DNA from 2 places in the Streptomyces sp. NPDC098781 genome. Region 1 is predicted to be linked to the other one. Evidence: riboswitches for the same ligand, from Rfam matches in the RefSeq annotation. Region 1 holds a riboswitch; the other holds the start of a gene.
What was found. A riboswitch is a leader RNA that binds a small molecule or an ion and turns the genes downstream of it on or off. The one in region 1 is predicted to bind S-adenosylmethionine.
Positions count from the first base shown of each region.

Region 1 (4,410 bases):
CGCGGGTGACAAGCCTGCTGCCGTTCCTGCTGTTCCTGCCGCTGCGCTTCCCGGCCTGGGTGGTGCTGCCCTTCTGGGTGGCCGTGCAGTGGGTGGCCGCGGGCCGGGCGGCGCCGGGGCCGGGGGTGGCGTATCTGGCGCACCTGGTGGGCTTCGGGCTGGGCTTCGGCTATGCGTGGGCCCGGTTCGGGCGGCCCGCTGCCGCGCCCTCCCCGGGGCCGACCCCCGGACCCCCGGCGGAAGGACCGGGCGGGCCGGGCCGCGAGTAGGGTGAGAGCCCCAGCAATGGCCCCCGAGGGAGAGAACCAGCCGTGATCACCGCGATCGTCCTGATCAAGACCAGCGTGGACCGGATCCCCGAGATCGCGGAACGGATCGCCTCGCTGGAGAGCGTGACCGAGGTCTTCTCCGTCACCGGCACCTACGACCTGATCGCGATGGTGCGGGTGACGGAGCACGAGGACCTGGCCGAGGTCATCCCGGGCCGGATCAGCAAGATCCCCGGCGTCGAGGGGACCGACACGCACGTGGCGTTCCGGACGTACTCCCAGCACGACATCGAGGCCGCGTTCGCCATCGGACTGGACAGCTGACGCGGTGACGCGGTGACGCGGTGACGCCGCCCAGGGTGACGCGTTCTTCATCCTGGGCACATCCCGGCGGCCGGGTGCCGACGACACGACCACCTTCCAGCCGAGGCCGCCCGACGTCGCTCCCTCCCCCACGCCGACGCCGAGCGACGAGGCCGTCTCCCGGCCCCCGGTGACCGACCGGACGGCGTGCGCCGCGTGCCGCCGGACGCCGTGATCGGCCTGATCCGGCTGGTGGTCGCCGACGAGCGTACGGCCACCGCGCCTGGCCGTCGTGGAGATGGCGGCGGTGGCCGGGCTCCCCCTCGTCCCGCACGCCCCGCGCGACCCGGGCGCCACGACGACGTACGGCGTCGGCGAGCCGATCCGCGCCGCGCTGGACACCGGCGTACGGCGGATCCTGATCGGCTGCGGCGACTCCGGTACGTCCGACGGGGGCGCCGGCGCGCTCCCAGACCCTCGGCGCCCGCCGCTGGACGCCGACGGCTTCGAGCTCCCCCCGGCGGAGGCGCGCTGACGCGGCTCGCCCGGATCGGCCAGTCCGGCCCGGCTCCTCCCCCGCTTCGACGTCCTCCGCGACCACCTCGACCTCCACGCCCGGCTCGGGCGCGCTGATCTGGTGGTCACCGCCGAGGGCGCCCTGGACCACCGGACACCCAAGGGCAAGATCCCGGCCTAGGTGGCCCGCCGGGCCGAGGTGTACGGCCGGCCGGGGCTCGCGCCGGCGGGCACGCTGGGCGAGGGCGCGCACGACGTGCCCGGCGTGGACGCGTTCAGCGGATCCTGCCGGCTCCGACGGCCCTCGCGGAGGCCCTGGTGCCGGCCTCCGGACTCCTCGCGGACGCGGCCGGGCCAGCCCTGCGGATGGTCCTGTTGGGCGCCCGGCTATCGGTTCACGCGGAGGTGTCCGGTACGCAACGACCGTCCTCCGTGCGGTAGTTCCACCGGGCGCCGTCCGTGACGAGCTCCTTCACGGCGGTCACGAACCGCTCTACGTGCTCGTCCGGCGTGCCGGCCCCGAAGCTCACCCGGATGGCGTTCAGGGACTTCTCGCCCGGCGCGGCCTCGGGGGCGCCGCACTCGCCCTGGGCCTGCGGGTCGCTGCCGAGCAGCGTCCGGACCAGCGGGTGGGCGCAGAACAGCCCGTCGCGCACGCCGATGCCGTACTCGGCGGAGAGGGCGGCGGCGAAGTGGGAGCTGTTCCAGCCGTCGACGACGAAGGAGATCACACCGACGCGGGGTGCGTCGTCGCCGAAGAGGGAGAGGACGCGGACCTCCGGCACCTCGGCGAGGCCCGCGCGCACCTTCTCGATCAGGTACCGCTCACGGGCGACGAGCGTGTCGAAGCCCGCCTCCGTCAGGGCCTTGCACGCGGAGGCGATGGAGTAGGCGCCGATGACGTTCGGGGAGCCGGCCTCGTGCCGTGCGGCGCTGTCGTGCCACTGGACGTCCACTCCCCCGTCCTCGCGCCGGGTGACCTTGCGGCTGGCGCCGCCGCCCGCGAGATACGGCTCGGCCTCGCGCAGCCAGTCGGCGCGGCCGGCGAGGACGCCGGAGCCGAACGGGGCGTACAGCTTGTGGCCGGAGAAGGCGACCCAGTCGACGTCGAGGTCGCGGACGCTCACCGGGTGGTGCGGGGCGAGTTGGGCGGCGTCGAGGACGATCCGGGCGCCGTGCGCGTGCGCCGCCGCGGCCAGCTCCCGTACGGGCCACAGCTCGCCGGTGACGTTCGAGGCGCCGGTGACGCAGACCAGGGCCGGGCCGTGGGGGTCGCGGTCGGCGAGGGCGCGCTCCAGGGTCTCGACGGCCTCGCGGGGGGTGCGGGGCGCGTTGAGGTAGGTGACCTGGGCGTCGCGCCAGGGCAGCAGGGAGGCGTGGTGCTCGGTCTCGAAGACGAAGACCTGGCAGTCGACCGGGAGGGCGGCGGCGAGGAGGTTCAGCGAGTCGGTGGTGGACCGGGTGAAGATCAGCTGGTCGTCGTCCCGGCAGTCCAGGAACTCGGTGACCGTGCGGCGGGCGTTCTCGAACAGGTCGGTGGAGAGCTGCGAGAGGTACCCGGCACCGCGGTGGACGCTGCCGTAGTACGGCGCGTAGGCGGCGACGTCGTCCCAGACGCGCTGGAGGGCGGGGGCGCTGGCGGCGTAGTCCAGCGCCGCGTAGGTGACCTCGCCGCCCGTGACGAGCGGGACGGTGACATCACCCCCCAGAACGGGCAGCGGGGCACAAATGCCCTGGACGGAGGCAGCAGTGGAGACAGACATGGGAGGGCTCCCGACAGGTGAGGGAAGAATCAAGATTCCGGAACAGGTGAAATGGGTGTGCGGAGGCGGGGCTCGGCGGCCCTATCGCATTCGCTTGCTCACGGAAGACTCCCTCGAACGACCAGGACCCCTGGTTTCGAGAGGGGCCCGCGCTTGCCGTAGACCTCACTGCCTACGGCCTGGTCTTCACCCGGGGCACCCCGCCACGGACGGAGGGTTGCCGGACAGTCGGCCGGGGCCTCATGACTGTCACTCATGACCTGGTCAAGGACGCTACGTCAAATGATCGTCGTCCCGCAACCCATGTCCGGATCGCGGGACGACGTCGATGCGGGCCAGGACCTGTCGTTTGGATCATGCCGGCGTCCAAACGACAGGCCCTACGCGTTGCTCGCGGCCACCCAACGGTCCAGCGTCCGCTTGGCCGCTCCCGAGTCGATCGCCTCCGCGGCCTTCGCCATGCCGAGCCCGATCTGCTCGGCGAGCGGCGCGTCCGTCGGCTCCAGCGCCACCAGGGCCGCCGCCGCGTTCAGCAGGACGGCGTCCCGCACCGGCCCGGTCTCGCCGTTCAACAGGCGCAGTGCCACATCCGCGTTGTACGAGGCGTCCGCGCCCCGCAGCGCCTCCACCGGCACCAGCTCGATGCCGACGTCACGCGGGTCGAAGGACTCCTCGGTCACCTTGCCGTCGCGCACGACCCAGACGCGGGAGGTGGCCGTCGTGGTCAGCTCGTCGAGGCCGTCGTCGCCGCGGAACACCAGCGAGGAGTTGCCGCGCTCGGCGAAGACGCCCGCGACGATCGGTGCCATGCGCGGGTCGGCCACGCCGACCGCCTGGGCCCGCACCTTCGCCGGGTTGGTCAGCGGACCGAGCACATTGAAGGTGGTCCGGATGCCCAACTGCCCGCGCGCGGCGGCCACATGGCGCAGCGACGGATGGAACTTCACCGCGAAGCAGAAGGTGATCCCGGCCTCCTCGGCGACCTGAGCGACCCGTCCGACGGGCAGCTCCAGATTGACGCCGAGCTTCTCCAGCACGTCCGAGGCACCCGACGCCGACGACGCCGCCCGGTTGCCGTGCTTGACGACCTTCGCGCCGGTGCCGGCGATCACGATGGCCGACATGGTGGAGATGTTGACGGTCTTCGCGCCGTCGCCTCCCGTGCCGACGATGTCGACGGTCTGCCCCGGCACCTCGATCACGTTGGCGTGCTCGTACATCGTCCGCACGAGTCCGGTGATCTCCTGCACCGTCTCGCCCTTGGCCCGCAGCGCCACGACGAACCCGGCGATCTGCGCGTCCGTCGCCTCGCCGCGCATGATCAGGTCCATCGCCCACGCGGTGTCGTCGGCGGCCAGGTCCTGACCGTTCAGCAGGCCGTTCAGCAGCAGGGGCCAGGAGCGGCCCGCCGCGGTGTCGCCTCCAGCGGGGGTCACAGCGCTCATAAGCCGCTCCAGGATCAGGCGTCCCGCACTACGGGACGAGAATCTCAACGAGGTCCACCCTATCCACCCGGGGAACCCGGAGAACGGCCCCGCCCGAAGACCGGACCAGGGGCC
Region 1 is NZ_JBIWAK010000002.1:473,778-478,187, forward strand. Features, by position in the region: gene ACIQWG_RS08235 (rhomboid family intramembrane serine protease) at 1-269, shown strand, start outside; gene ACIQWG_RS08240 (Lrp/AsnC family transcriptional regulator) at 312-593, shown strand; partial or broken gene ACIQWG_RS08245 (glycerate kinase) at 859-1,529, shown strand; gene ACIQWG_RS08250 (aminotransferase class V-fold PLP-dependent enzyme) at 1,484-2,851, opposite strand; SAM riboswitch class IV at 2,996-3,112, opposite strand; gene trpD (anthranilate phosphoribosyltransferase) at 3,232-4,296, opposite strand.

Region 2 (4,410 bases), on a different contig from region 1:
AGCAGCTGCCGGTACGCCAGCATGCCGCGCACGATGTTCTTGGACAGCTCGGTCCGGTCGACCCGGACGATCGTCCTGCGGCCCTCGCCGATCTCGTCCTTCAGCGCCGCCATCCGCTCGGCCACATCGGCCTGACGCGAGCGCGTCCGCAGGAAGTCCGCGTCCGCGCCCAGGCCGTGCACCCCGATGCGCGTCCCGGCGAGCCCGCCGGCGAACTGCGCGCAGCACGCCTCGAACGCGTCCGCCCAGCGGCGGGTGAGGAACCCGAGCCGGTCCGCGCCGAGCATGCCGCGCAGCACCTGCCCGGCGATGTCGTCGGGCAGCATCCGGAAGTACTCCGGCGGGGCCCACGGCGTGTGCGAGAAGTGGCCGATCCGCAGGTCCGGGCGCAGTTCGCGGAGCATCCCCGGCACGAGTGTGAGGTGGTAGTCCTGCACCAGAACCGCGGCCCCCGGCGCCGCCCGCCCGGCCAGCGCCTGAGCGAAGGCGCGGTTGAACGTCTCGTACGACGCCCATTGCCGCCGGAACTCCGCGTCGAAGACCGGCTCCAGCGGCGTCTGATACAGCATGTGGTGGACGAACCAGAGGACCGAGTTCGCGATGCCGTTGTACGCGTCCGCGTGCACGTCGGCCGGGACGTCCAGCATCAGCACGCCGTCCTCGCCGACCCCGCGCCGCACCGCCTCCCGGTCCCCGTCGGACAGCGCCGAGCACACCCAGAGGGCGCCCGCGTCCGGCCCGATGGCGGACAGTCCGGAGACGACTCCGCCGCCGCCCCTCTTGGAGTGCAGCGAGCCGTCTTCGCGTACCTCGTACGAGACCGGGCCGCGGTTCGACGCGACCAGCACCTTGGCAGCGTCCTGCGCGCCCGGAGCACCCTGCGTGGAAGCCATAAGCCTCAACCTAGCCCGGCCCGGAAACGCTCAAACGTACGGTTCCGCTCAGTGGGCGGCACTTGTACGCCCTGTATACGGCCGGTTTCCGTCGTTTACGCGACCTTCCGCGTCGCATACTCGGCGATCTCCACCATCGGCGGCCGTTCCTCCGTGTCGACGGAGTACGTACGCGGCTCGAAACCGTCCTCGCCCCGTTCGAACTGGGTGAGGGAGGGCCGCACGAGATGGCCGCGGGCCAGCCTCAGTTGTGCCGTGCGGTAGATCGCGGCGGACATCCGGCCGAGCGCCTGGCCGTCCTGGTGGCGGTGTCTGCGCACACCCACGTCCACCTGGGCCAGCGCGTCCAGGCCCACCAGATGCAGGGCGTCGACCAGCATGCCCAGCTCGACGCCGTACCCGACCGGGAAGGGGAGCTGTTCGAGCAGTGACCTGCGCGCCGCGTACTCGCCGCCGAGCGGCTGGACGAACCCGGCCAGCTGCGGCCAGTGCATGTTCAGCAGCGGGCGGGCCATCAGCTCGGTCACCCGGCCGCCCTGTCCGGCCGCGGTGCCGAGCGGGCGGTCGTACATCGCCTTGACCAGGTCCACTCCGGGGTCGGTGAGCAGCGGGCCGACGATGCCGGAGACGAAGTCGGAGGAGAAGTCCTTCAGGTCGGCGTCGATGAAGCAGACGATGTCCCCGCTCGTGACGAGCAGGGAGCGCCAGAGCACCTCGCCCTTGCCGGGCACGGCCGGGACGCGCGGCAGGATCTCGTCCCGGTGCACCACCCGCGCGCCGGCCGCGGCGGCCACCTGGGAGGTGCGGTCGGTGGAGCCGGAGTCGACCACGACGATCTCGTCGACCAGCGGAACCTGCCGCATCAGGTCATGGGTGATGATCGCGACGATGTCGCCGACCGTCTCCTCCTCGTTGAGCGCGGGCAGCACGACGGACACCGACTGGCCGGTGCGCTGCTTTGCGGCCAGGATGTGGTGCAGGGGGCGGTCGGCAACGGACCAGGAGCGGCTGCTCAGCCAGCGCTCGACTTCTTCCAGCACGGTCGGCGGCTCCTCACGGTTGTCTCGCGTTACGGACGGCTCTCTCAACTGTCCTGGCGTTCGGTTACAGTCTTGAACAACGCGGATGACCATCGCATGTCCGAGGCCGTCCGTCGTCCACAACCGAATACCGCTCATCCAGAGGGGCAGAGGGATACGGCCCGATGAAGCCCCGGCAACCCTCCAGCCGGTCTCGTAGACCAGCGTCGATCGTCATTGCCGATCGATACCGCTGATCGTCTCCGCGAGGCTCCCGGCTAGGGAAGGTGCCAAATCCGTCTCACGGCGAGATGCGTCGTGAGGAAGATGAGGAGAAAGGGCCTCGCCTCACATGGCTGTGCAGACTGTTGCAAGCACCACCGACTCCACCGTAGACCTCGGTCCCGCCGCCGCGCTGTCGTGCCGCGAGTGCGGCCACCGGGTGTCTCTGGGCCCGGTCTTCGCGTGCGAGGAGTGTTTCGGCCCGCTGGAGATCGCGTACGACTTCTCGGCCTACGACACCGAGGAGCTCCGCAAGCGGATCGAGGCGGGTCCCGCGAACATCTGGCGCTACGCGCCGCTCCTGCCCGTCCCGGCGGACGTGGCCACGAAGCCGAACATCAACCCCGGCTGGACCAAGCTCGTCCAGGCCGACCACCTGGCGAACGAGCTCGGCGTCGACGTCGGCAAGCTGTTCGTCAAGGACGACTCCGGCAACCCGACGCACTCCTTCAAGGACCGCGTCGTCGCCCAGGCCCTGGAGGCCGCGCGCGCCTTCGGCTTCACCACCCTGTCCTGCTCCTCGACCGGCAACCTGGCCGGCGCCGTCGGCGCCGCCGCCGCCCGGGCCGGCTTCCGCTCCTGCGTGTTCATCCCGCACGACCTGGAGCAGGGCAAGGTCGTCATGGCCGCGATCTACGGCGGCGAGCTCGTCGGCATCGAGGGCAACTACGACGACGTGAACCGATTCTGCTCCGAGCTGATCGGCGACCCGGCCGGCGAGGGCTGGGGCTTCGTCAACGTCAACCTGCGGCCCTACTACGCCGAGGGCTCCAAGACGTTGGCGTACGAGATCTGCGAGCAGCTCGGCTGGCAGCTCCCCGACCAGCTGGTCGTCCCGATCGCGTCCGGCTCCCAGCTCACCAAGATCGACAAGGGGCTCCAGGAGCTGATCAAGCTCGGGCTCGTCGAGGACAAGCCGTACAAGATCTTCGGTGCGCAGGCCGAGGGCTGCTCGCCGGTGTCCACGGCCTTCAAGGCGGGCCACGACGTGGTCCGCCCGCAGAAGCCGAACACCATCGCCAAGTCCCTCGCGATCGGCAACCCGGCCGACGGTCCGTACGTCCTCGATATCGCGCGGCGCACGGGTGGTTCCGTGGAGGACGTCACCGACGAGCAGGTCGTGGACGCGATCAAGCTCCTCGCCAGGACCGAGGGCATCTTCGCCGAGACGGCGGGCGGCGTCACGGTGGGCGTCACGAAGAAGCTCATCGAGAATGGCCTCCTCGACCCCACCAGGACCACCGTCGTCCTCAACACCGGCGACGGTCTGAAGACCCTCGACGCGGTGGCCGGCACCGGTCTGACCGCCACCATCCGCCCGAACCTGGACTCCTTCCGAGAGGCTGGCCTCGCATGAGCGTGACCGTTCGCATCCCCACCATCCTGCGCACCTACACCGGCGGCCAGGCCGAGGTCGCCGCCGAGGGCGGCAATCTGGGCGAGATCATCGCCGACCTGGAGAAGAACCACACCGGGATCGCCGCCCGCGTGCTGGACGACCAGGGGAAGCTGCGCCGGTTCGTCAATGTCTACGTCAATGACGACGACGTGCGTTTCGAGCAGGGGCTGGAGACCGCGACCCCGGACGGTGCCGGTGTCTCCATCATTCCGGCCGTCGCCGGAGGCTGACCGAATGACCGATCATTACCGTCGGTAACTCCGGTCACTAAGAGTTCACCGAATTGCCCCCTCCGTGAGAGAAGCGGAGGGGGCAATTCTGTGTGGTTGAGCGAGGTACAGTTGGGGAACGTGCCGCCGATCTCCGAGTCGGCCGGCTTTGATTTCTGCCGCAAGCCCGACAAGAAGTAGCCAAAGTGTGCGGGTTTTATGCGGCTTTTGTTCCGTTTGCCGGGCCCGACTTGACCTGAAGTCAGCGGAATTGTCCCCACATTCCCGACCGGTCGTGCCCGGATTTCTCGTCCGATTGACCTGTTGCAGACGGCAGTTGGGCAGATACATTCAGCCGCGGTCGACGCGTTCCGGCGCACGCCCCCGACCGATGGGGGGTGAGGTCTGACCCGGATCCGCGAAGTGTGGATCTGTGCAAGGGCCAGTAATAGGGGAGTTAGGCATGGCTCAGGGCACCGTCAAGTGGTTCAACGCGGAGAAGGGGTACGGCTTCATCGCGGTCGACGGTGGTGCGGATGTTTTCGTCCACTACAGCGCGATCCAGATGGACGGGTACCGCACCCTGGAAGAGGGCCAGCGGGTCGATT
Region 2 is NZ_JBIWAK010000010.1:269,717-274,126, reverse strand. Features, by position in the region: gene ACIQWG_RS34785 (trehalose-6-phosphate synthase) at 1-893, opposite strand, end outside; gene ACIQWG_RS34780 (glucosyl-3-phosphoglycerate synthase) at 989-1,933, opposite strand; SAM riboswitch class I at 2,065-2,246, shown strand; gene thrC (threonine synthase) at 2,265-3,551, shown strand; gene ACIQWG_RS34770 (MoaD/ThiS family protein) at 3,548-3,823, shown strand; gene ACIQWG_RS34765 (cold-shock protein) at 4,266-4,410, shown strand, end outside.
Region 2: it holds a riboswitch for S-adenosylmethionine, as region 1 does, so the genes downstream of both, thrC (threonine synthase) here and ACIQWG_RS08250 (aminotransferase class V-fold PLP-dependent enzyme) in region 1, are expected to answer to the same signal.